Regions from separate parts of the Anthropogastromicrobium aceti genome, predicted to be linked through region 2. Evidence: predicted binding sites of a transcription regulator. Region 2 holds the regulator's gene; the other holds the start of a gene.
The links. Region 2 encodes NrdR, which represses ribonucleotide reductase genes. Its sites were predicted from a motif close to CACAANATNTTGTG; they were not measured.

Region 1 (11,240 bases), on a different contig from region 2:
TTTGCTGTCTTGTATTATATTTACTTGAAAGAACATCATCCTTTCCTTTCACCTCAAAATAAATAAAATACAAAAGCATTGCACCAAGCAGTGATACTAAAATTGTACCTGCCACTTTAATTTCATGCTGGCGGCTTGTCGGCTTTTTTTCTTTTTTTACCCCTTTTTTAGTGGTGTTTTTTACTTTTTTCTGCACCTTTGGTTCTTGTTTTATTTCTTCTTGGTTTATTTTTTCTTTTTTGATTTCTGGCTTTTGCTCCTGTTTCTCTGCAGCTGTTTCTTCATTCTTTTTTTCTGGTTTTACTTCTTCGTTTTTCTTTACAGCTGCTTCTTTCTCGTTAATAATGGACTCTTTCTTTGATTCTCTCAAGTCTTTCCACCTCATTCTGACGTTTAATATACAGTTCCTGCATGATTCCAAAAATAATAAATGTACTTAACACAGAGCTTCCTCCATAGCTGACTAGTGGAAGTGTTACACCTGTAAGCGGAATAAATTTAATTCCGCCTCCGATTGTCAAAAAGACCTGTGTGCCATATATGGCTGTAAGACCAATTCCAATCAGCTTATAAAATGGAAGATACAGCTCTGCTGCGACTGCAATAAACATTAACAGACATGCAATACAAATTAAAATCAGACAAATGCCAATGATACCGCCAAGCTCCTCGCAGACTGCTGTAAAGATACAGTCCATGATAACCTCTGGTGTTTTAGATGGCTGTCCTTTGTAAAGTCCCTGTCCGAACCATCCGCCTGTTCCAATTCCAAACAAGGAATTTCCAATCTGATTTCCTTTTCCGTAAAAATCAGCAAATGGATGAAGCCATGTCTGAACACGCACACGCACATGGGCAAACAGATAATACGCTGCGATGCAGGCAAAAAAGCCGACAATCAATCCAATAAAAAGATAAGCTTTCTGTTTCGTTGCCACATATAACATCATCAAGTAAGAAACAAAGAAAATGAGTGCAGCACCAAGGTCTCTTGAGGCAACAAGAATTATTCCGTGAACTGCTGCGATTACTGCTGACAAGAGTACACGCTTTATATCTGTGCGCTCACGAAGCAGTACCGCAATCAGCAATACAAAGCTTATCTTTACAAACTCAGACGGCTGAAAGCTGAAAAATCCCAGATTGATGTAAAGATTTGCACCTCTTGTAATTTTACCAAGCACAAGCACTATGCCAAGCATCAAAATACCGATGATGCCCATCACAATTGCCCAGTTACGTGCAGCCTTCAGTTTTGCAAACATTTTGGGAACTATTAGAGTAAGCACAGAGGAACCTACTACTATAATATACTGCTTTATTGACTGTTTTGGATTTAGCCTTGTAAGCAGTATAAAACCAATTGACAAAAACATAAGCATATGGCTTAGCAGCGCTAAATTTGCTTTTTTGTACATATGGCGGTATACAAGTAGATACACCATAAAATAAAGCATAATAGCTGCATAGTAGCCCACTATCAGTATGCTTCTCTCTTTCACTGCGATCACAGCAAAACCTAGTGTCAAAAATGAAAAGGTCAAAAGGTTCATTCCCCAATAACACCCTCTCATATTTTCAACACTCTTATATCGAAGTGACCAAAATGCCAGCACCGTATATAAGATCATCACAATGATCATCGAATATTTACATACACTCGTTAATAATGTTGTCATCTATTCTTCCCTTTCGTTGTCTAGTATACTGCTGACCCCTTTTACTCAGCGCCTCTTTTATAATGACCGCGTGTTGTATTTTCGAGTTTTGCCGACGTCTTTCCTGTCTTAGCAAGCTCTTTGTATACAGCTAATACCTCTGCCATCTGCGTTTGTGTTTCTGTAGTAAAACTTAATCTTACACTGCGAAGCGAAAGTGTACGCACAGACGACCACTGATCGGCCAGAGACAGCGGCAGACTGTTATAAATCACGTTATAACATTCCCTGCAATTATTTTTAACAGGAAAACGGTTTCTCATTCGGTCTACAAGTGTCAGTTCTACTGGCTGTTTTTTACATCCAATCGTATTTTTACAAATACACTGTGCAGACACCATCATTGGAAGCCTGCCATACACAATAAGTTCGCTTGTCAAATCTGCCGATGCTTCCAACTCTTTTCTATTTAGCTCAACAGAAAGCGTCCTGTATTGATTTCCCCATGAAGAAAGCTCCTTCGCAGCCTGTGTATTCCAGCTATACAGACTATGATCAGCTGATACCTTTCCTGGCAGCAGATACTTCTGCGCAAATAGCCACGCCTCCGGCGTAGAAGCCAAAATGCCATCAAAGCCTGCAGCACTAATGATTTCTTTATGCTCTAAATACCATGGCTCATTCTCCTGACGAAAGACCTTTGGCAAATATAAGAAACACATTTTTCCTGCCTGATGTGCTTTTTGCACGAATTTCTCATATTGATCTGGCTCACATATATGACTGTCAATTGTCACCTGACTAATCCAATCCTGCGATAAAAGCACTTCAAATTGCTCTTTTGTCTCAGCCGATGCATGCCAAATCAATGCCAAACCTTGCACATCTGTCACTGTCTTCTGTGCTTTCTCTTTGAAAGTCTCTCCTGATATGACAGATTCTCTGTGCCATACTTTAAGAAGCTCATCTTTGATTGACTGTACTCCTGCTCTTCTAAGCTCATTTAGCACACCAACTGGGCAAAATGATGCTTCATCTGTCTCAATCATAAGAGACTCCCATGAAAAATCAGTATCGCCAAGCTTTTCCATTTGCTTTTGAATAGCTTCCTTTGTGAGCGGACGGCTTTTTGCTTCCTGCACCATGCCTGCACTGACAGTAATCTCTTTTTTTTGCAGCACGCTCACGTTACCATCTTCACACGCTGCAGCCGCAGTCACAGATAGTATAGCAGGTTTTCCCTGATAAATCTTTACCGTTCCTTTTATATTTTCTTTCAATTTTGTTCCAATATAGTCGGTACGGATCTTTTCAAGGAATACATCCTCTCCTGCACGAAAATCAGGTGCCGTATATGTTATCATGGAAGTGCCGTTATGTCTTGTATAATAGCCATCTGTAAATCCTTTTCTGTTAAACAGACCAAGCAAATGCTTCTTGTCTGCCTCAGACACACGATATGGTGCTTTGGGATTTGCCAGATAACGATCAAGATACTTGCGGTAAATGCTGACTACACCTGCTGTGTACTCTGGCTTTTTCATTCTTCCTTCAATTTTAAGGGAATACACTCCTGCCTCTATAAGTTTGGGTAAAATTTCTATTGTACATAGATCCTTTGGACTTAAAATATAGCCCTTTTGCTGCGGCAAAATCACTTTTCCATTTTGTTCAACGCTATACGCCATACGACATGGCTGCGCACAGCGTCCTCTGTTGCCGCTTCGTCCGCCTGCAATACTCGAAAACAGACACTGACCTGAGTAGCAATAGCAAAGTGCTCCATGCACAAAGCTCTCAATTTCCAGATCACAGCTTTTATGAATGCTGCGAATCTCATTAAGTGAAAGCTCACGTGGTGTTACTATACGCGTTGCACCGAGTTCTTTTAATTTTTCTGCTGAAAGTTCTCCGCTCATTATCATCTGTGTGCTGGCATGAATCGCCAGATCCGGAAACCACTCACGCACACTGCGAAAGACACCAAAATCCTGCACAATCACTGCATCAAGTCCCTGGCGATAAAAAGGCAAAAGATACTCATACAGTTCATCCATTTCCTGTTCTTTTAATAACGTGTTGACAGTAAGATATAATTTTTTTCCATGCAAATGCGCATAATCAATCGCATCTAAAAGTGATTCACTCTCTGCATTGTCTGCATAGGCTCTCGCTCCAAAGCGGCTTCCTCCTATATATACAGCATCTGCACCTGCCGCAAAGGCCGCGTACATCGTCTCTACAGACCCGGCTGGTGCAAGCAGCTCTGCTATTTGTTTCATCTTTTATGCCTGCCTTTCCTTGTAAATTATCTTTAATTAATAACTATTAACTTAAAGCACAAAGCCCCGGCACACTGCCCGGGCTTTTCTATAGTTTATTTTTTCTTGTGTACCGCTGCACTGTTTGCGAATGATCCATACGGCGGATATTGTTTTTTCTCTTGTGATGCCTGCGCGTTCTGTGTATTTTTTGCCTCTGTCTCTTTTGCTAACGACTGCAGATATGGACATACTGCCTGCGTCTTGGGCTTCTCCTGCAGCTGCTTTTTTAAGCTTGCTATTGTCATCTGCATATTGACCATCTCGCGCTTCATATTGTAAAATTCTGCTTCCTGCTGCTCGTACTTTCTTGTTGCTTCCTCTGCCTGCTGCTTCATGTGACAGTAATCATCTGCCATATTCATAAGCAAAATGATCTGGCGAAAAGCATTTGCCTGCTTGCTGTACGCTGACTGACGATGCAAAAGCTCCATTTTTTCATTAATATACTCTGCAAGCTCTCTTACGTAGGATGCGTCCTGATCGGTGCTGATCTTATACACCTTATCTTCTATTATAACATCTGTACTATTTCTTTCCATGTTCTTAAAACCCTCAAAAATCTCATACTTTAGGCACCGGTCTGTGAAGGTGCTCATAAGCTAAACGTGTGATTGCTCTTCCTCTTGGTGTACGCTCGATCAGTCCGTTTTGAATCAAATATGGCTCATAAACGTCCTCAATCGTGCCTGAATCTTCGCCTAATGCAGCTGCGATTGTATCTAATCCCACCGGACCGCCGCCAAACTTATCTGCAATTGTCTCTAAAATTGCGCGGTCTCCCTTGTCAAGTCCAAGGCGATCTACCTCAAGAAGATCAAGTGCATACTCTGCAACTTCTTTTGTGATAACACTGTCATAACGTACCTGCGCAAAATCACGCACACGCTTTAACAGACGGTTTGCAAGACGCGGTGTTCCTCTTGAGCGGCGAGCAAGCTCTAACGCACCTTCTTTCTCAAGCGTAACATCCAGTACATTAGCAGAACGCTCAAGCACTTGCACAAGCTCATTTGTCGTATAAAAATCAAGCTTATGCACAACACCAAATCTGTCACGAAGAGGTGCTGTTAAAAGACCAACTCTTGTTGTTGCACCCACTAATGTAAATTTAGGCAGGTCTAAACGGATAGAACGCGCTGTCGCGCCCTTTCCGATCATTATATCAATCTCAAAATCCTCCATTGCCGGATATAAAACTTCCTCGACCTGACGGCTCAGGCGATGAATTTCATCAACAAAAAGCACATCATTTTCAGATAAACTGTTTAAAATAGCTGCCATATCGCCTGGCTTTTCAATGGCTGGACCTGACGTAATTTTAATATTGCTGCCCATCTCATTTGCAATAATTCCGGCAAGTGTCGTCTTTCCCAGTCCCGGAGGACCATATAAAAGCACATGATCTAGTGCTTCTTTTCGCTTCTTTGCTGCCTCTATATATACCTTTAATATCTCCTTGGCTTTTTCCTGTCCAATATACTCTGACAGATACTGCGGCCTGAGATGGTTTTCCAGCATGTTTTCATTTTCTTCGAGCTGGGTCGTGATAATTCTTCTTTCCATGTTGTTCCTCTGTTCTTTTCTTCGCAGTTATTCGGCCAGATATACAGCAGACACTGCAGACACAATTTCTGACACCGCGGTTTTTACAATGTTTTCTTTAACGCAGCCTTAATTATTGCTTCTGTACTTAGTGTCTCAATATCCTTAACTCCAGAGACTGCTTTGACTGCCTCAGATGCACTAAAGCCAAGTGCTGTCAATGCCTCAATTGCCTCAGCACGATTTGCATTAGTTTTCGAATCCACAGCATCAGCTGAAACCATAGCAGACTGCTCTCCAAGAGTATCTGCAAGCGAAATTTTATCCTTTAACTCAAGAATCATTTTCTGAGCTGTCTTAATTCCAATGCCAGGTGCCTTTGCAATCGTCTTTGCATCCTGTGCATAAATTGCAAAACGAAGTGTGTCCATTGACAATGCTGACAAAATGCCAAGTGCTCCCTTCGGGCCAATACCGCTGACACCAATCAGCAGCTCAAACATTTCCTGTTCCTCTTTACTTATAAAACCATATAGCTGCATAGCATCTTCCTTCACATGAAGATATGTATACAGTTTAAATTCGCTATTCTTTGCCGGAAGACGATTCAAAACAGTCTCCGGTACCCGGATACAAAAACCAATTCCGCCACACTCAATTACCACGGCATCTGTGCTGTGTCCGGCATATATTCCTGAAATATAGGAAATCATTTCATTCTCCTTTAATACACCTTAAAACAAAAAGGCATGTTCGCTTTAGTATAACATGGAAAAAGGCACTTGGCAAGATGAAAGAAAAGACGTGTATGAGATAAAAATCCCAACACGTCTCTCTTACACTATATTAATTTACAGATTCGCATATGTTTACAGATGTTCAGCTTACAGATGCAATACACGTTCCTTAATCTCTTGTGTTCTTCCTTGATTCCAGAACTGAGTTCCGATGTAGCCGCATGTACGTCTTGCGACATTCATCTTATCCTGATTGCGGTTTCCACAATTTGGACACTCCCATACAAGCTTTCCGTCATCATCTGATACAATTTGTATCTCTCCATTGTAGCCGCATACCTGACAATAATCACTCTTTGTATTTAACTCGGCATACATGATATTTTCATAAATATATTTCATAACAGAAAGAACAGCATCGATATTGTTTTGCATGTTTGGAACCTCAACATAGCTGATTGCACCACCTGGAGACAACTTCTGAAACTGTGACTCGAACTTCAGCTTATCAAATGCATTGATCTTTTCTGTTACATGAACATGATAGCTGTTTGTGATGTAATTCTTATCTGTGATTCCAGGAATCAGTCCAAAACGCTTCTGCAGACACTTTGCAAACTTATATGTAGTGGACTCAAGCGGTGTTCCATACAAGCTAAAATCAATGTTATGCTCTGCCTTCCACTTTGCACATGCATCATTCATATGCTTCATAATCTCAAGTGCAAATGGAGTTGCCTGAGGATCAGTATGGCTTGTTCCTGTCATGTACTTAACACACTCACATAAACCTGCATAGCCTAAGGAAATTGTTGAATAGCCATTATATAACAGCTTATCAATCGTCTCGCCCTTCTTTAAACGAGCTAGTGCACCATACTGCCACAAAATCGGTGCAACATCAGACGGTGTTCCCTTTAAACGATTATGTCTGCACATTAATGCACGGTGACACAGTTCAAGACGCTCATCAAAGATCTTCCAGAAACGATCCTTATCCTTTCCTGATGAACATGCAACATCAACAAGATTGATTGTGACAACACCCTGATTGAAACGGCCATAAAACTTTGGCTTATTATTTTCATCATGATATACAGTCAAGAAGGAACGACATCCCATACATGGATAGCAGTTTCCATCTTTGAGTTCCTTCATAACCTTCTCGGAAATATAATCTGGAACAAGTCTCTTCGCTGAACACTCTGCAGCAAGCTTTGTCAGATAATAATACTTGCTGTCCTCGTGAATATTATCCTCTTCGAGTACGTAAATCAGCTTAGGGAATGCCGGTGTAATCCATACACCCTTCTCATTCTTGACACCTCTGATACGCTGATGAAGCATCTCCTCGATAATCGCTACAAGATCCTCTCTTGTCTGACCTTCCGGTACCTCATCAATATACATAAATACTGTAATAAACGGTGCCTGTCCATTTGTTGTCATAAGCGTGATAACCTGATACTGAATTACCTGAACACCACGGTTAATCTCTTCCTTTACACGCTTTTCTGCGATAAGATTGATCTGCTCCTCTGTTACCGGGATTCCTGCTTCTTCCATCTCCTTGCGAACCATACGACGGAATTTCTCACGGCTGATCTGTACAAAAGGTGCAAGATGTGCCAGTGAAATACTCTGTCCGCCATACTGTGAGCTGGCTACCTGTGCGATGGCCTGTGTTGCAATGTTACATGCAGTGGAAAAGCTCTTTGGCTTTTCAAGCATAGTCTCACTGATTACAGTGCCATTTTGCAGCATGTCCTCAAGATTAATCAGACAACAGTTGTGCATGTGCTGTGCATAATAATCTGTATCATGGAAATGAATGATTCCAGCATCATGTGCCTCCACAATATCCTCTGGCAGCAAAAATCTTCTTGTAAAATCCTTATTTACCTCACCTGCAATGTAGTCCCTTTGTACACTGTTTACAGTCGGATTCTTATTTGAGTTTTCCTGCTTTACCTCTTCGTTGTTGCACTCAAGAATACTCTTGATACGTTCATCAGTTGTATTGTGTGTTCTGGCTAACTCGCGCTCATAACGATACCTTACATAATTTCGCGCTACAGAGAAGGCCTGCTCACGCATAATGGCATTCTCCACAAGATCCTGTATTTCTTCCACGTTTAAGGAACGATTCACTGCAAGGCACTGCTTCTCTACTTTTTCCACAATATGAGCGATCTGATGATAGCTCAGTCTTTCAGCCTCAACCACGCTGTCATTGGCCTTTTTCACGGCCTGTGCAATCTTATTTGCATCAAAGATTGCCTCTGCTCCGCTTCTTTTAATAATCTTCATTATGCAGCCCCCTTAATCAAGTTGTTCCTCACCATTATACAACATCTTGTGTTTTTGTCAATGTATTTATACTGTATTTGGTGTCTATCGAATTCACAATTGTAGTGGGTGCTTTTGCAACTTTGAAAAAATTTTTCCAGTTTTTTCACGCAATACAAACCTGTGTTCCCTATATCGCCAAAATATTATGATGTCTTTAGGGAACTTTTGTCATATCGTCTGACTATACTTTCTGTGTCTTTGAAATGAAAGACTTTCGATAATCGCTCGGTGAGCATCTCATCACCTGATGAAATACCTTTCCAAAATAGGCAGGATTGGAAAATCCAACCATCTGGGCAATCGATGTGATACTGTCTTCTCCCTTGATCAAAAGGGGCAGACTTTTCTCAATGCGGTATTCCAGCAAATATTCAAATATCGTCTGATTCATATGACGCTTGAAAAAACGGCAGCATTCACTCGCGCAGATATTAACATTTTCTGCGATAGCTCCAAGAGTCACATGCTCATGATAATGCTCCTGCAAATAAGTAATCGTCTTTCTAAGACGCTCAATATCTTTGTACTGAGCCGATGGATCTGGCGAAATTTCACTCCATACGTTTGTATACAATGTATTCCATATTTGCAAAAGTGTCTGACAAATTGCAAGCTCAAATCCTGGCAAATGACCCTCATAATCTGTCACAATAGTTTGAATCGACAAAAGTACCTGTTTTTGCCACTCAGTATCTGGCACAAGATGTAGTCCTCCAAGCAAATCATTTCTTGTTACAGGCTCTACATATTTTTTGTCAACTGCACTTCCCTCAAAGCCATAAATCATTCGCGGATGAAATGTAACGGAAAGATAGCGGCAGTCTCCCTGATTCAGCATATGACCAGTGTGAAGTGCATTTGCATTGCAAAAAAGTCCTTCTCCTGCCTTAAGGCAATATACAGTGTCATTTACCTGATATTCGATTTGTCCCTCCTCAATATAAGTTAACTCCACCTCCGGATGCCAGTGCCAGGCAAATGCGCCTCTCTCGTAATCAGACAGCACTTCATGGCTAACAAACACTGGAAATTCATAGCTTCCGTGAAATTTCAGTTCTTTTTTCTCATTATTAATTTTTAATTGCATAGAAACCTCAAAATACTTATAATTTTTTCGAAAATAGTTGTTGCCATACCATTCCTCTCTCATTATAATTGTAAGTAGAGGAAAGTCAAGACGATTTCCAAATGCACGTTAAGGCAATCGGCTAGCGCTGCGGCCAAAATTGTCTATACGCCTACTAAATATTTTATTACACACGATACTACTATTTATTATTTATCGCAGCGCAGAAATGGGGTTATCATGAAGATTTTAGTTACCGGTGGCGCCGGCTATATCGGCAGCCATACCTGCGTCGAACTGTTGAACGAGGGATATGAGGTTGTCATCATGGACAACCTGTACAACGCCAACATAAAGGCCGTTGAACGCATCGAGCAGATCACCGGAAAGAAGGTTACTTTCTACCAGACTGACATGTTAGACCGTGAGGGTGTAAAGGCAATCTTCGATAATGAAAAAATTGATGCAGTCATCCACTTTGCAGGTCTCAAGGCTGTCGGCGAATCTGTTGTAAAGCCAATCGAGTACTACACTAACAACATGTCCGGCACACTGATTCTGTGTGATGAGATGCGCAATCACGGCGTTAAGAACATTATCTTTAGCTCTTCTGCTACTGTATATGGTTCTCCAGCTGAGATCCCGATTACTGAAAACTGCCCGAAGGGTACTGCAACTAACCCATATGGCTGGACCAAGTGGATGCTTGAGCAGGTATTAACTGATATTCACACTGCTGACCCAGAGTGGAATGTAATCCTGCTTCGCTACTTCAATCCAATCGGTGCTCATAAGAGCGGCCTGATCGGTGAGGATCCAAAGGGTATTCCGAACAACCTGCTTCCATATGTTGCTCAGGTTGCAATTGGAAAGCTTCAGTGCATCAACGTATTCGGAGATGACTACGATACACCAGACGGAACCGGTGTTCGTGACTACATTCATGTAGTAGACCTTGCAAGAGGCCATGTAAAGGCAATCCAGAAGTTAGCCGACAAAGACGGTGTTAACATCTACAACCTTGGTACTGGAAAGGGCTACAGCGTTCTTGATGTCATCCATGCATTCGAGAAGGCATGCGGCAAAAAGCTTCCGTATGTGATCAAACCTCGCCGTGCTGGTGATATTGCAACATGCTACTCTAAGTGCGATAAGGCTGCCGCTGAGCTTGGCTGGACTGCACAGTATGACATTGATGAGATGTGCGCAGATTCCTGGAACTGGCAGACAAAGAATCCAAACGGATATAATGACTAATTTTACCAAAAGAAGGACCAATGGCTTTTTGCCAAAGGTCCTTTTTTGTAACTATTTAAAGTCATATAGAATTGCTTGCTGTTAGTTATCTCTTACAGTGCAGCAATTGCATCTGTCAGTGCCTTGATCTGCGCATCATTTGTTGCCCAGCTTGTGCAAAAACGAACAATCGATTTGCCATCTTTTGCTTCTCCCCAATATTCAAAGGCAAAATCTTTCGCCAGTGCTTCTTTTTGTGCATCTGTTAAAATCGGAAACTGCTGATTTGTCATAGAGCTTCCATACATGGAAATTCCTTTTGCCA
Region 2 (11,240 bases):
TGTTATGCACGTCATGAGTTGAAAGATGATTACTTTGCTGTTATTTTAGACTGGAAGATGCCGGAAATGGATGGCATAGAAACTGCCAGACAGATCAGAAAACGGATAGGTAAAGAGATCACCATCATTGTACTGACGTCTTATGAATTTAGCGAGATCGAAGAAGAAGCAAAGGCTGCAGGCATAGATGCTTTTATTGCAAAACCGCTGTTTCGTTCTCGTCTGACGGCTACACTGCGGCAGTTTACTTCAGAAAGAAAAGAAAAAACAGCAAGAAATTATTTGGAGAAGCTGTCAAAATCAGACTACACGGGAAAAAGGATTCTGTTGGTCGAGGATAATGAATTAAACAGAGAAATTGCTGTTGAAATTTTGCAGATGACAGGTGCAGAAGTGGAAACAGCAGAAAATGGGAAAATTGCAGTTGAGAAAGTGGAAGCTTCTCCGAAAAGTTCGTATGATCTTATTTTTATGGATATTCAAATGCCTGTCATGAATGGCTATGAGGCAACAGCAGCAATCAGGAGCCTTCCGGGTGAACAGGGAAAACTGCCTATTGTTGCCATGACCGCCAATGCTTTTGCGGAAGATGTACAGCTGGCAAAAAATACAGGCATGAATGGACATATCGCAAAACCGCTGGATATGAATAAACTTAATGATGTTCTGGAAAACTGGCTGTAATTTATTCTCATGGGATGGGAAAACTAAAAAACAGTTGACACAGCCTATTGCAAAAACGTATAATGTTGAACGTAGTGTATCATACAGGGAAAGCCCTGATAGTGGAAAGAGGAGTGTTTTATGGCATTAGTAAAGAAGCCTGTTACAGGCATGAAGGATATTCAGCCGGCAGAAATGCAGATCCGTGATTATGTGATTGGGCTGATTAAGGAAACGTATAAGGGATTTGGTTTCACACCGATTGAAACACCTTGTGTTGAAAATATTGCAAACTTAAGCAATAAGCAGGGTGGTGAGAATGAGAAGCTTATCTTTAAGATCTTAAAGCGTGGTGAGAAGTTAAACTTAGAAACAGCACAGACAGAAGCAGATTTGGTAGATAGTGGTCTTCGCTATGACCTGACTGTTCCGTTGTCAAGATATTATTCCAATAATGCAGCAAATCTGCCAAAGCCGTTTAAGGCATTGCAGATCGGACCGGTATGGAGAGCTGACCGTCCGCAGAAGGGTCGTTTCAGACAGTTCTATCAGTGTGATATTGATATTCTTGGAGATCCGACAAATCTTGCAGAGATCGAGCTGATTTTGGCAACAACTACACTTCTTGGAAAGGTTGGCTTTAAGGGATTTACCGTACATATCAATGACCGCCGTATTTTAAAGGGCATGGCAAAGTACAGCGGCTTTGATGAAGCACAGTATGATGAAGTCTTTATCATTTTGGATAAGATGGATAAGATCGGTCTTGATGGTGTAGCAAAAGAGCTTGCATCAAATGGTTTTGCAGAGGAATCAATCGAACGCTATATGGGTCTGTTCAAAGGCTTGAATGAAGCAGAGGATGGTGTTGCTTATCTTGCAGAGACACTTGGTGATTGCTTAGAGGGCGGCGCAGCAGAGAACTTAAAGCAGATTTGTGAGGCAGTTACGGCAACAACTCAGGCAAGCTTTAAGCTGCAGTTTGATCCAACATTAGTTCGTGGTATGTCTTACTATACTGGAACTATTTTCGAGATCGGAGTAGAGGGCTTCCCAGGTTCAATTGCCGGAGGCGGACGTTATGATAAGATGGTTGGCAAGTTCACAGGAATGGAAACTCCAGCATGTGGCTTCTCAATCGGATTTGAGCGTATTGTAACAATTCTCTTAGATGAGGGCTTTACTGTTCCAGGCAGCAAGGAAAAGATTGCATATTTGGTAGAAAAGGGTGTAGATAGCAAGGTGCTTGGCACTGTTCTTCAGGAAGCAATGGCAGGACGTGCAGCAGGACAGCAGATTCTTGTTGCATGGATGAATAAGAATAAGAAGTTCCAGAAGGAACAGCTGACAGCAGAAGGCTACAGCGAGTTCAAGGAGTTTTATAAGGAAGCATTAAAGTAATCACATGTAAAGGCGCTGCAGCGTTTGCTGCAGTGTCGTTTCTGTGTAAGCTAAAATGGAGGTAAGGCGATTGAGAAAACAAGTATTGCTGAAAAAAGGTATTGCAGGACTGCTTTCTATTGGAATGCTGTTAGGGTCTGTTATTCCGACAGCAGCACAGGAAACGTCCAGTCAAAGTGCATTTGAAACGAAGTTGCAAGAGCAGATGCAAGAAACGCAAATGCAGCCTGAAGAGCTGACGTCTGAAACAGAATCCGAAACGGTCAAGACTCAGTCGCAGGAAACTCAGACAGAAACATCTGCGCAGGAAAGTGAAGTGATTCCATCGGAAGAATCGTCATCTATATCACAGGCAGAAACAAGTGAAGCTCAGACAGAGCAGCCAACACAAACGGAAATTCAAAGTGAGCCTCAGACGCAGGAGACAGTGCAGACCTCGTCAGAGTCTGACAGTGTAGAAGAAACACAGGAAAATGAAACAGAGTATTCTACAGAAGAATTTACAGAGGAAGAGTCAACAGAAGAAGAGTCAACAGAAGAGGAAACAACTGAAGAAGCAGAGTTAGAAGGAGTTGAAGAAAGCTTCTATGCTAATGCAAGCTTAAATACAGATTCAAAAGTATATTCTGGATGGAAAAAAGATTCGTCAGAGTTGGTGACACTTCCAGCGGGTTCTTATGTTTACATAACATCTGTAGTTTGTGTGGAGGAAGAGCCGCGATGGGCGCATGTTATTTTTGATATTAATGAATATTGCTATGAAGGTTATATTCCATTTGAAGTGCTTTCTGTAAGCTATGATGCTGATCTGATGGAAGCAGATGAGACACAGGCCTTTCCAGCAGATTACCAAAGTGCCTTGAATGCACTTCATCAAGCACATCCTAATTGGGTATTTAAGCCAGTTTATGTTGGCGATACTTTTTCATATGCAGTAAATCAACAGGTTACGACACCTGCAAGAGCGCTTGTAAGCACTTATTATAATGAATGCTTCCGATCTATGTTAGACAGAGATTACAATTGGCAGACCAATACGTGGAAACAATGGGAACCAGGTTGGGCTGGTGCGTCAGAAGAGACTGTGCGCTATTATATGGATCCGAGAAATTTTTTAAATGAAAATGACATTTTTATGTTTGAATCACTTATCTATGAGAAGTATCAGACACAAGGGGCAGTTGAGGCTGCACTTGCCAATACATTTATGTCGAATGCGAAAGTTCCAGGTGCAGAGTATACATATGCATGGTTGTTTTGTTGGGTTGGAGAAAAATATAATATTAATCCGGTAGCACTTGCAAGTCGTGTTAGACAAGAACAGGGAGCAGGTACGTCTGATTTGATTTCTGGAAAATATGCTGGATATGAAGGATTGTACAATTATTTCAATATACAGGCAACTGGTTCAAGTAGAGATCAAATCGTGCAGAATGGATTAAAAGAGGCAAAGACGGGTTCGACAATGATGCTTCCAGATGGTACAGTATCAAGTGGATCTTGGGATACCCCAACAAAGGCATTGATTGGCGGTTCATTGAAGTTTGCCAATCTGTATATTCTCAAAAATCAGAATACGCTATATGCCCAAAAATTTGACTATGACGGTCAGTATAACGGTAAATATTGGCATCAATACATGACCAATATCATGGCACCGTATTCAGAGGGAAATCAAGTAAGAAGATCCTATACCAATAGTGGTCAATTAGGAAATAGTTTTGTTTTTTTGATTCCTGTTTATGAGGAGCGTCCGGTATCTTCACCCAAACCACAGGAACGAAAAAATCAAAATAGCTGCTTAAAGTCATTGACAGTAAATGACCAGGAAGTAATCACTGCATTTGATAAGACACAAAAAGATTTTTATTATAGTGTAGGAGAAAAGACAGTTTATGCGAATATCAGAGTAAAAACTGCATCTTCATCAGCTACACTGAAATTTTCCAATATTGGAAGCATGTCTCACAAGGTTGAGGTTAGCACAATAACCGTTACAGCTGAGGATGGCACACAGACACAGTACCGTTTGTTTGTTGGTTGTGGTGTAACGATAGAACAGGGATTTTTTGATGGCTTTGATGTGAATTCTTATCGAAAGCGTTATCCAAAGCTTGAAAAAGCATATGGAAATGATATTGACGCGTATTATGAGCATTATTTCCTAACTGGGAAAAAAGCCGGATGGGATGGAACAAAAGGTGATTTCGCAGAGGATAATGATGACAGTGATAAGACGTCAACAATTTATAAAGGCGTTGACTATGCTCCAGTATTTGATGCTAAATACTATTTGAATCGTTACTCAGATTTAAAGTCAGCATTTGGAAATGATTATGCGGCAGCATTGAAGCATTTTGTGGATTATGGAATAGGTGAAGGCAGACGTGCCAGTGAGTCATTTGATGTTACGCTCTATAAAGCGAATTATCCGGATCTGCAGGAATTATTTGGTGATGATAATACAAAGTATGTAGATCATTATCTGGATTATGGAATCAATGAAGGCAGGTGTGCCAACAGACGAATCCTAAATGGAATTTCAGTGGCTTCTGATGGAAAGAAATATTACTATAAAAATGATCAGGTTGATACTAGTTACACAGGTTTTGCAGCATATCAGGGAAATATGTATTATGTATTAGGCGGAATAGTGTCGAATTATACAGGACTGATAAATTATTATGGAACTTGGTATTATCTTCAGTCAGGAAGTGTAAAGTGGGATTACACGAGCCTTGTAGAACACAGTGATGGTGCTTGGTATTATGTAGAAAAAGGTATTTTGAACTGGAATTACAATGGTCTTGTTGAATATTATGGTACACTGTATTACATTCAGAACGGATACCTTAATTGGGGATATTCTGGACGGATTTGGTATAATGGTAAATGGTATAAAATTGTGAATGGGGTTGCACAAAAAGACTGAATCTGTTACAATAGTTTGCTGTGAACAAAATGAAAAATAGTAAATAAGAACATTTGAAGAAGAAAGGCATGGAACACAATGTCATTATATGAAAATGAAATCAGCAAACGAAGAACGTTTGCCATTATTTCTCACCCGGATGCGGGTAAAACTACATTAACAGAGAAGTTCCTTTTATATGGAGGAGCAATCAATCAGGCAGGTTCCGTAAAGGGAAGAAAAACAGCAAAGCACGCTGTTTCTGACTGGATGGAGATTGAAAAGCAAAGAGGTATTTCCGTAACCTCTTCCGTTTTACAGTTCCACTATGAAGGCTATTGCATCAACATTTTGGATACACCAGGTCATCAGGATTTCTCAGAGGATACGTATCGTACTCTGATGGCAGCAGATTCTGCCGTTATGGTAATTGATGCTTCTAAGGGTGTTGAGGCGCAGACAATTAAGCTGTTTAAGGTTTGTGTTATGCGCCATATTCCAATTTTTACTTTTATCAACAAATTAGACCGTGAGGCAAATGACCCATTTGATCTGATGGATGAGATCGAGCGCGTGCTTGGTATTAAGACCTGCCCAATCAATTGGCCAATCGGATGCGGTAAGAATTTCAAGGGTGTTTATGATCGTAACACAAATAAGATTACTACATTCGTTGCAGCAGATGCAGGTATGCATGAGATTGAGAGTCATGAGCTTGATGTTGAAGGTGCTGAGGATCAGGTTGGTATTATTGGTTATCAGAAGCTGCTTGAGGATATTGAGCTGCTTGATGGTGCATGTGAGGAATTTGATCAGGATAAGGTAAGTAATGGTGAGATTTCTCCTGTATTCTTTGGTTCTGCACTGACAAACTTTGGTGTTGAGACATTCCTTGAGCATTTCTTAAAAATGACAACATCACCGCTTCCAAGACATAGCTCAATTGGTGAAATCAGCCCATTTGATGATAATTTCTCTGCCTTTGTATTTAAGATTCAGGCAAACATGAATAAGGCACACAGAGACCGTATCGCATTTATGAGAATTTGTTCTGGAAAGTTTGAAGCCGGCATGGAGGTGAACCATGTGCAGGGCGGCAGAAAGATTCGTCTGACACAGCCACAGCAGATGATGGCATCAGAGCGAACAATCGTAGAAGAGGCATATGCCGGAGATATCATTGGTGTATTTGATCCAGGTATTTTCTCAATTGGAGATACAATATGTTCTCCTAAGATGGGTAATATGGCATTTGACGGAATTCCAACATTCGCACCAGAGCATTTTGCCAGAGTGCGTCAGATGGATACAATGAAGCGTAAGCAGTTCATTAAGGGAATCAGTCAGATTGCTCTTGAAGGTGCTATTCAGATTTTCCAGGAATTTAACACTGGAATGGAAGAGATCATTGTAGGCGTTGTCGGCGTGCTGCAGTTTGACGTTTTGAAATTCCGTCTGGAAAATGAGTACAATGTAGAGATTCGCCTTGATCCGCTGCCATACGAGTATATCCGCTGGATTGAGGATTGGGAGAATGTGGATGTAGCAAGAATCAATGGAACATCCGATATGAAGAAAATTAAGGATCTGAAGGATCGTCCGCTGTTATTGTTTGCAAATAGCTGGAGTCCGCAGATGGTACTGGAAAGAAATCCAGGCTTAAAGCTGTCTGAGTTTGGAACAGAGCACTAAACAATATATATTAACATAGTGTCTAATATATTTGTCAGAAGGCAGAATATATTTAATACGCATATACTATACCGAGAAAGTGAAATGCTTTTGAGGGTAGCATATGCGTATTTGTGATTTAAGGCAAAAAGAAGTGATTAATATAAAAGACTGCAAAAGACTTGGCTATGTGTGTGACATTGAATTTGATCGAAAAACAGGCTGCATAACACATTTGATTGTTCCGGGCACAGGAAAAATATGTGGGTTATTCGGACGAGATACGGAATATCGCATTCCATTTTGCAGAGTATGTCAGATTGGACCAGATATCATATTAGTTGATATTGATGAGGGAGAAAAACCAATCAGAGATAAAGAAAAATAGAATTGAAAACAATTCAGAAAAAACTTGACCTTACATACCTTTTTATTTTATAATAATAGCATTAAAGAGATGCTGGCAGACAGCAGGAATGGAGGCAGCAATGAAGTGTCCGTTTTGCGGAGAAGATACAACAAAAGTAATTGATTCAAGGCCTTCTGACGATAATACTGCGATCCGCAGGCGCAGGATGTGTGAGGTGTGCAACCGGCGCTTTACAACATATGAAAAGATTGAAGTATTTCCGCTGATGGTAGTAAAAAAGGATCAGACAAGAGAGGCTTATTCGAGGGAAAAATTAAAAACTGGAATTGTTATGGCATGCCATAAACGTCCGATCCCGACTGATGCAGTAAATCGTCTGGTGGATGATATTGAGACAACTATCTTTAATAATTATGAAAAAGAAGTCAGCAGCAAGGTGATTGGTGAGCTGGTGATGGAAAAGTTAAAAACACTTGATGAGGTCGCTTATGTGCGCTTTGCGAGTGTATATCGCTCTTTTACGGATTTGAATAATTTTGCACAAGAGCTTGAAAATATGATTCAGAGAGAGAAAAAACAGTGAGTAAATTGTATCCATGGGCAGAGGCAGCGTCTGCCTACCAGATTGATTATCAAAAGGAATATGATAACGGCGTGCGTGGCGTACTATTCGATGTGGATAATACGCTTGTAAGGCATGGAGAGCCAGCTACAAAACAGGCAAAGGAATTGTTTGAACATCTTCGCAGCATTGGTTTAAAAACCTGCATTATTTCAAATAATAAGGAGCCGCGTGTCAGTCCGTTTGCGAAGGAAGTTGGAAGTGACTATATTTATAAAGCAGGGAAGCCATCAGTACGCGGTTATGAGGACGCTATGAAGCGTATTCATACAACACCAGATACAACGATTTTTATCGGAGATCAGATCTTTACAGATATTTATGGCGCAAACAGAGCTGGAATTAGGACATATCTTGTTCAGCCAATTCATCCAAAGGAAGAAATACAGATAGTGCTAAAGCGTTATATAGAGCGTATAGTATTGTTTTTTTACCACAGGAGGAATAAGCGATGAGTTCAATTGTTTTGATTGGCTTTATGGGAGCAGGAAAGACAACAGTAGGAAAAGAGCTTGTAAAAAAAGGATTCGAGCTGATTGATACTGACGCCTATATAGAAGCTTGTGAGAAAATGAGCATTTCTGATATTTTTGCTCAAAAAGGAGAAGATTATTTTCGTCAGGCAGAGACAAAAGCACTCAAGACGCTGCTTGTACAAGATAAGCAATTTGTGATTTCATGCGGAGGTGGAATGCCGCTTAGTGAGGAAAACAGAAAGCTTTTAAAAAAACTCGGCATGGTAGTCTATTTAAGGATTCAGCCAGAGACTGTTTTGGCTCGTTTAAAGGGTGACACAACGCGCCCTCTTCTTAAAGGAGATGATAGTGGAGAGCGTGTGCGTACACTGATGAAACAGCGTGAGGCACATTATTTAAGCGGTGCAGATTTTGTGCTAGACGTAGATCAGAAAACACCTGGGGAACTGGCAGAGGAAATTTTTAAAGAGTTTTAAAAATACTACTTGAAAAGTTATATTTTTTATTGTATGATAATATAGTATGTAGCGCCATTTTATGGGCGTTTGCGTTTGTTTAGAACGATAGGCATCTGTGCAAGAGTACAGAAAGATGCCGTTAATTCTCATTTACAGGAGGAAAAAAAATGATTTCAGCTGGTGATTTCAGAAATGGTAAGACTTTGGAAATTGAAGGCACTGTCTATCAGATCCTTGAGTTTCAGCATGTAAAACCAGGTAAGGGTGCGGCATTTGTTCGTACAAAGTTAAAGGATATCAAGAATGGTGGAGTAATCGAGAGATCTTTCCGTCCAACCGAGAAGTTCCCGGAGGCAAGAATTGACCGTAAGGATATGCAGTATCTGTATCAGGATGGAGATCTGTACTACTTCATGGACAATGATACCTATGAGCAGATCGCACTTGGAAGTGAGCTGATCGGTGACGCATTAAAGTTCGTTAAGGAGAACGAGATGTGTAAAGTATGTTCCCACAATGGAAACGTATTCTCAATCGAGCCGCCGCTGTTTGTAGAGCTTCAGGTTACTGATACTGAGCCAGGCTTCAAGGGAAATACTGCTACTGGTGCTACTAAGCCGGCAATCGTTGAGACTGGTGCACAGGTAAATGTTCCGTTGTTTGTAGAGAACGGTGAGGTAATCAAGATCGATACCAGAACAGGTGAGTATTTATCCAGAGTATAATCTGATCAGAAATTCAAAACAAAATATTTAACGTTTTGTTTCAGAGTCAGCTGTTTGATCTAACAGCTGACTCATATACACCTGTAGCTCAGTGGATAGAGCAGTAGAATCCGGATCTACGTGCGGGGGTTCGATTCCCTTCAGGTGTGTTCTCTCATCCAGCTTTTCTGGAGTTTAGAACGGAGGAGCAATATGGATTATCAACAATTTTTATTTACCATTACTGCGGGTCTTCAGTCCGCCTGCCAGGCAGAGGAAAAGATTACCGTGCAGACAATTGAACAAAAACATACAGCAAAGATAAAAACGGTGTCATTATACCACAGAGGAAAAAGAACAACTCCTTGGATATATATGGCGCCGTTTTACCGTTTATATCAGCATGGCTATTCTATGGAAAGTATTCAAAAGGAATTAAAAAACGTGCTTGATATGGTAACAGAAAATAATAAAGTGGAGGGAGAGATATTTACAAACTTTGAATGTGCTGCTGCCTTTTTATCAGTGCGGCTCATTTCATATCAGAAAAATAAGGAATTTTTATCACTTGTCCCACATAGACGTATTCTTGATCTTGCCATTATCTATCAGCTGGTATTTGAGGGAACAGACACAACGATGGGTGCTGCCGTTGTGTATCAGGATCATTGCAGAATCTGGGAGGTGACAGAGGACATTTTATTCCAGACAGCCATCACATCGATGATTCGCCGTTTTCCACCGTCTTTAAATAGCGTAGAGGCATTGATTGGGCTGCCTGAGCTGCCAGTACAGTCTGATTTTCCTCATTTATTTGCGCTGACAAACAGTAAAGCATTTTTTGGAGCATCAGTCATCATGTATCCGGGTATCCTTAGGACGGCAGCAAAAAAGCTTGGCGGTGCATATTATATTTTGCCGTCAAGTATGCACGAGGTACTGCTTCTTGCAAAAGATAAAGACACAGATCCGTCACAGTTAAAGGAAATTGTGGAGGAGGTAAATCTGACAGATGCTGTAAGTACAGATTTTTTGTCAAATCATGTTTATGAGTATGATTCAGACGAGGATACTGTCACTATCGTAGTGTAATCACACCATATCATGGTAATTTTGCACAAAATAAAGTGTCGCGTGTGGCAAAAGAGATAAAAAGCTTGCATATTTTACAGATTCGTATTAAAGTATATAGGAGCTTGGTCAGTTTATGTCATTTTGGTGGTGACAAGAAATGACAGTAAAAAACTGCTGCAAAAGGTATCAGGAAAGGATATGTCTATGATAATAAATGGAAAGACAGGCCTTACCGGTCTGCTTGGAAGTCCGGTGGGACACAGCAAATCACCGATGATGCACAACACATCATTTCAGGAGTTAGGAATTAATTATGTCTATCTTTGTTTTGATGTTGGCATTGAAGGTCTTAGCGGTGCCGTAGACGGTCTTGTAAGTTTGGGAGCAAAAGGTTGGAACTGTACTATGCCAAATAAGTCTAAGATGGCACAGCTTTGTGATGTGCTTTCGCCAGCAGCGTCGATTACAGGCTCTGTGAATACGGTTGTGAATGAAAATGGAAAGCTTATGGGATACAATACGGATGGAACAGGCTATATGAGAGCCGTAAAAGAAGCAGGATTTTCGATCAAGGGTGAGAAAATGACTCTTCTTGGAGCAGGAGGCGCAGCAACATCTATTCTTGTTCAGGCAGCACTTGATGGTGTGCGGGAGATTTCTGTATTTTGTCGTCCGGGAAAATCGACAGAGCATGCAAGGCAGGTGATTAATCAGCTGACAAAGCAGACAGCATGTAAGATTAATTTATTTGATTATTCAGATGAGTCTGTGATTAAAAAAGAGCTTTTGACAAGTCGTATTTTGACAAATGGCACAAATGTAGGCATGGCACCAGATACAGATAGAAGTCTGATTACATCAGCAGATTTCTTCCATCCAGATTTAATAGT

Region 1: a site for NrdR is predicted at 8,609-8,622, ahead of nrdD (anaerobic ribonucleoside-triphosphate reductase). Genes of this name have one in related genera too.

Annotation. Positions count from the first base shown of each region.
Region 1 is NZ_JAJEQN010000008.1:87,839-99,078, reverse strand. Features, by position in the region: gene LKD48_RS04820 (penicillin-binding transpeptidase domain-containing protein) at 1-370, opposite strand, end outside; gene LKD48_RS04815 (FtsW/RodA/SpoVE family cell cycle protein) at 339-1,679, opposite strand; gene LKD48_RS04810 (U32 family peptidase) at 1,721-3,940, opposite strand; gene LKD48_RS04805 (cell division protein ZapA) at 4,036-4,521, opposite strand; gene ruvB (Holliday junction branch migration DNA helicase RuvB) at 4,544-5,545, opposite strand; gene ruvA (Holliday junction branch migration protein RuvA) at 5,629-6,237, opposite strand; gene nrdD (anaerobic ribonucleoside-triphosphate reductase) at 6,409-8,571, opposite strand; gene LKD48_RS04785 (AraC family transcriptional regulator) at 8,795-9,700, opposite strand; gene galE (UDP-glucose 4-epimerase GalE) at 9,920-10,936, shown strand; gene LKD48_RS04775 (threonine aldolase family protein) at 11,029-11,240, opposite strand, start outside.
Region 2 is NZ_JAJEQN010000005.1:62,083-73,322, forward strand. Features, by position in the region: gene LKD48_RS02940 (hybrid sensor histidine kinase/response regulator) at 1-684, shown strand, start outside; gene hisS (histidine--tRNA ligase) at 805-2,064, shown strand; gene LKD48_RS02950 (hypothetical protein) at 2,135-4,996, shown strand; gene LKD48_RS02955 (peptide chain release factor 3) at 5,075-6,667, shown strand; gene LKD48_RS02960 (PRC-barrel domain-containing protein) at 6,771-7,034, shown strand; gene nrdR (transcriptional regulator NrdR) at 7,135-7,599, shown strand; gene LKD48_RS02970 (YqeG family HAD IIIA-type phosphatase) at 7,596-8,093, shown strand; gene LKD48_RS02975 (shikimate kinase) at 8,090-8,590, shown strand; gene efp (elongation factor P) at 8,740-9,297, shown strand; tRNA gene LKD48_RS02985 (tRNA-Arg) at 9,375-9,446, shown strand; gene LKD48_RS02990 (DUF5688 family protein) at 9,490-10,368, shown strand; gene aroE (shikimate dehydrogenase) at 10,549-11,240, shown strand, end outside.